DNA from 2 places in the Thalassotalea euphylliae genome. Region 2 is predicted to be linked to the other one. Evidence: predicted binding sites of a transcription regulator. Region 2 holds the regulator's gene; the other holds the start of a gene.
The links. The regulator MetJ, encoded in region 2, represses methionine synthesis genes. The targets are predictions, from matches to a motif close to TAGACGTCTAGACGTCTA.
Positions count from the first base shown of each region.

Region 1: DXX94_RS01250 (cystathionine beta-lyase) is a predicted target of MetJ. The motif match lies at 1,094-1,111, and genes of this name have one in related genera.

Region 1 covers NZ_QUOT01000001.1:267,661-269,867, reverse strand. Annotated here, with positions in the region: gene DXX94_RS01250 (cystathionine beta-lyase) at 1-1,051, opposite strand, end outside; gene DXX94_RS01245 (AAA family ATPase) at 1,240-1,776, opposite strand; gene DXX94_RS01240 (DNA polymerase II) at 1,870-2,207, opposite strand, start outside.
Region 2 covers NZ_QUOT01000001.1:2,885,018-2,887,224, reverse strand. Annotated here, with positions in the region: gene metB (cystathionine gamma-synthase) at 1-685, opposite strand, end outside; gene metJ (met regulon transcriptional regulator MetJ) at 973-1,305, shown strand; gene DXX94_RS12760 (malic enzyme-like NAD(P)-binding protein) at 1,397-2,207, opposite strand, start outside.

The sequences.
Region 1 (2,207 bases), 2.6 Mb from region 2:
CCCATGAATAGCCCATTTTAAAATGGTGCATACCGTCTAAAAATGCGGTGATATCCTTGGCGAATTCAGGTTTTACCACAAACGAAAACAGGCCATTACTGCCTAAAAAGTCTCGTTTAAATTGCTCGTGCCCAGGGCATGAAGGAAAAGCTGGGTGAAGGATAGTTTCAACTTCTTCCCGTTCGCTTAGCCACTTGGCAACTTTGAGTGCGCTTTGTTCATGCTGCTTCATACGCACACCTAAGGTACGAATACCACGCAGCGCTAAATAGAGATCATCAGGTGATGTGCATTGCCCCATGGTGTAGCTGCTTTCACGCAGTTGAGGCCAATGAGCTTCATTCGCTGTTGCTGTACCTAGCATGACATCTGAGTGCCCTACCACATACTTGGTTGCTGCTTGAATAGACACATCAACGCCTAATTCAAAAGGCTTTAAGTTAATAGGCGATGCCCAAGTGTTGTCTAATAGTACAGAGCAGCCATGGCGATGAGCAATTTCAGAAATAGCAGGGATATCTTGCACTTCCATGGTCAACGAACCTGGCGCTTCCAAAAATACGAGGCTGGTATTTCCTTTAATCAAACTTTCAATGCCAGCACCAACCACAGGATCGTAGTAAGTGGTCTCAACACCCATTTTAGCGAGAATATTGTCGCAAAAACTGCGTGTTGGCTCATAAGCCGTATCCACCATTAAAATATGATCGCCAGTTTTTACAAAAGCCAAAATTGCATTGGTGATCGCCGCGGTACCGCTTGGGTATAGCGCACATCCTACACCACCTTCTAGCTCTGTCATGGCATCGCTAAAGGCGAACGATGTACTAGTACCACGTCGACCATAAAACAATACTTGGTTCGCTTTGTTGGCAGTCGCATGTTTCATTTGTTTAACGCTATCAAACACTACGGTTGAAGCGCGCTGTACAGCTGGGTTAACAACCCCATTCGTCCACTTATCGCTGCGACCTGCATTAACGATTTTAGTATCTTGTTTTTGCGTGTTATTTGACTCGCGGCTTTGCTCTGGGCTTTTAGGATTGGACATGCGCTACTTCTTTTAGAATTTGGATAATTAGAATACATTCATTGGCTATCTAGCCGTCTAAATAATTTATACCTAGCTTATTGGGAAAGCTCAAGAAGAAATGTTAGCTAGATTTGATTCCCTAAGATATTTATTTAATGACATTTAAATAGCAAACAGATACAACCTAACAACGCTATTTGCACAAATCACTTATTCTTTAAATAACACTCAATTTCGGTTGCAGATTGTTCAATTGTTAGATTGCTAGTGTCTAATTGAAAAGACTCAACATTTGGTATAGTTGCTGAGAAATCGAATTTCTTTAAGTACTTATCCAAATACTCTTTTGACTGAAGTTTATTCGTATTTTTTCTTCTTTCACTTAGCACTCGCCTTAAATGCTCATCATAGTCGCAAGATAGATATATAAAATCAGGGCTAACGCTAAATTCCTGCAATAAATCAAGAAAACCTTCGATAAAGAAATTACTTGCGGGATTTACGTAGCAAAAAGTAAATACAATGCCTTTATCTTTTTGTGTTTCAATGATTGTTCGAAATGCTTCCAAACAAATTTTACGCTGGTACTTTTCAAAACCTGCGTTACCAAAGCCAACAACAGCGCAAGCAACATCAAATGCTAAATGCTGAGGAAACAACTTCCATCCATTTCTTGCTGCCAACTCTCTAGCAATACTCTCTTTACCTACGCCAGATGCGCCATAAACCATCACAAACTTCATTGTCATTCCGTTTTCTATTTTGGTTACTTATAATTTAACTGTTTATACGTACAGTAACAAGAAAACTAAAAAAAATGACAAATACCTCAAAAATTATGATGAAAATAAATCCAATTGATTATCAGTGATCTGCTCAAACGATAAATCAACAAATGGTAAAATCGCATCGGCAACCGCCTTTAACTGGCGTTCGATATACAAATCGTAGTCAAGTGGCGCGCTTTGGTGCTCTATCGCTTGTGGACCCTGGGTGGTCAGCACATATTCGATATGGCCACGCTTTTGATATTTCTCTTTTTGACCATTGGCAAGATTTATCGCATCGGCGGCTCGTGCGGCTTTAATATGGGGCGGCACATTTTTTATGTAATCATCAAGCTTACGACGGATACGTTTACGATAAATGAGTTTTTCATCAACCTGCCCTGCCC
Region 2 (2,207 bases):
TACAGTTTGCCCACCATGCAAGCTCCTCACCGAGTGCTTGTTCTTTAGTAACTAAAACGCCGCCAACCACATCGCTATGACCGTTGATGTATTTCGTCGTAGAGTGGAAAACAATATCAGCACCCAGTGATAATGGTTGCTGCAGAACTGGCGATAGGAAAGTGTTGTCAACTGCAACAAGAGCGCCAACGGCTTTACTTGCAGCAGCGATTTTTTCAATATCAACTAAGCGCAATAACGGGTTGCTTGGCGTTTCAATCAGTACCAATTTAGGCTGTTGTGCAAGCGCTTCATTGAGTGCCTGTTCGTCGCTTTGATCAACAACAATCACATCGAATTGGCCACGTTTTGCCAAGTGCACAAACAGGCGATAGCTACCGCCGTAACAATCGTGTGGAATAACAACTTTATCGCCGACTGACAGCAGCTGACAAATCAAGTGAACCGCTGCCATGCCTGTGCCCGTGACAATACCTAGAGCACCACCCTCAAGGTCAGCAATAGCCTTACCAAAAGTCGCTCTGGTTGGGTTACCTGTGCGCGAGTAATCAAAATCACGCTTTTCGTTAAAACCCTTGAGTGAATACGTACTTGATAGGTGAATAGGCGCCACCACAGCACCGTGATGTTTATCGCTGTTAATACCGGCGCGTGCTGCGATAGTAGCGGTTTTTTGCTTAGTCATACTATTCACCTAGTAATTACTGAGTTTAGCTAGCTTATTCAATTTAGATTTTGAGTGCTAAAAGTGAGCAAGCCATCAAATGGATGTTTAGACGTCTATAAATCTATCCGTTTTAAATTTTGTGGTCAAGAAGTTTTAGACATCTAAACTTCTACACATATAGGTTGACTGAAATATGCCACCTAGTACAATTTAACGTTAATATCTGGGTTGCATCAAAAAGACATTACAGCGCATTACAAAACGCTGACCATCACCCAACTAATAACAATGTATGAGGTACTTAAATGGCTGATTGGAATGGCGAATATATTAATCCTTACGCAGAGCATGGAAAAAAAAGCGAACAAGTAAAGAAAATCACCGTTTCTATCCCACTTCGGGTACTCAAAGTACTAACTGACGAGCGCACTAGACGCCAAGTTAACAACTTACGTCACGCCACCAATAGTGAACTGCTATGCGAAGCGTTCTTGCACGCTTTCACTGGTCAACCTTTGCCTAACGATAACGATCTGGCCAAGGATAATGAACACCGATTACCAGAAGCCGTTCGTGAAGCCTTGATTGCACAAGGTATTACTGACTTTTCTGAATTCGAAGCAGATGACGAAGAATAAATCGCTCGAAAAACGCTGCACATAAATTCGAATCAAAAGGCGCAAATTGCGCCTTTTTTAATGCAATTATTGCAATCGCTAATTCACTATCTTAACTTTCCATATAGTTCTCAGGCAGTGGCAGCGCCGCCACACCAGACTCAACAGCCGCTTCGGCAACCGCTTTAGCAACTCTTGCCTTCAGGCGACTATCCATAGGTTTAGGAATAATATAATCGCGACCAAAAGTTAAGCTCTTATCACCGCTTGCTTTAAGCACCTCAGCTGGCACTTCTTCTTTCGCCAATTGGCGAATAGCATGTACCGCAGCAACCTTCATTTCATCGTTAATGGCTTTTGCACGCACGTCTAATGCACCGCGGAAAATAAACGGGAAGCAAAGTACATTGTTGACTTGGTTCGGGTAATCAGAACGTCCAGTAGCAATAATCACATCATCACGCGTTGTTTTAGCCAATTCCGGCTTAATTTCTGGATCTGGGTTTGAACAGGCAAAGACGACAGGGTTAGGTGCCATCAATGCTAAATGATCAGCCGACAATAAATCAGGCCCAGACACGCCGACAAAAACATCAGCGCCTTTGATAGCATCTTCCAATGTACGCTTGTCGGTGTTGTTAGCGAAAAGCTTTTTGTACTCGTTTAAATCGTCACGACGAGTATGAATCACACCCTTGCGATCTAACATATAGATTTTTTCACGCTGCGCGCCGCATTTGATTAATAGCTCCATACAAGCGATTGCCGCTGCACCTGCGCCCATACACACAATATTCGCCGCTTGAATTTCTTTGCCTTGAATATCAAGAGCGTTAAGCATACCGGCAGCAGTAACGATCGCAGTACCATGTTGATCATCGTGAAAAACAGGAATTCGACAACGCTCAACCAACGTCCGTTCA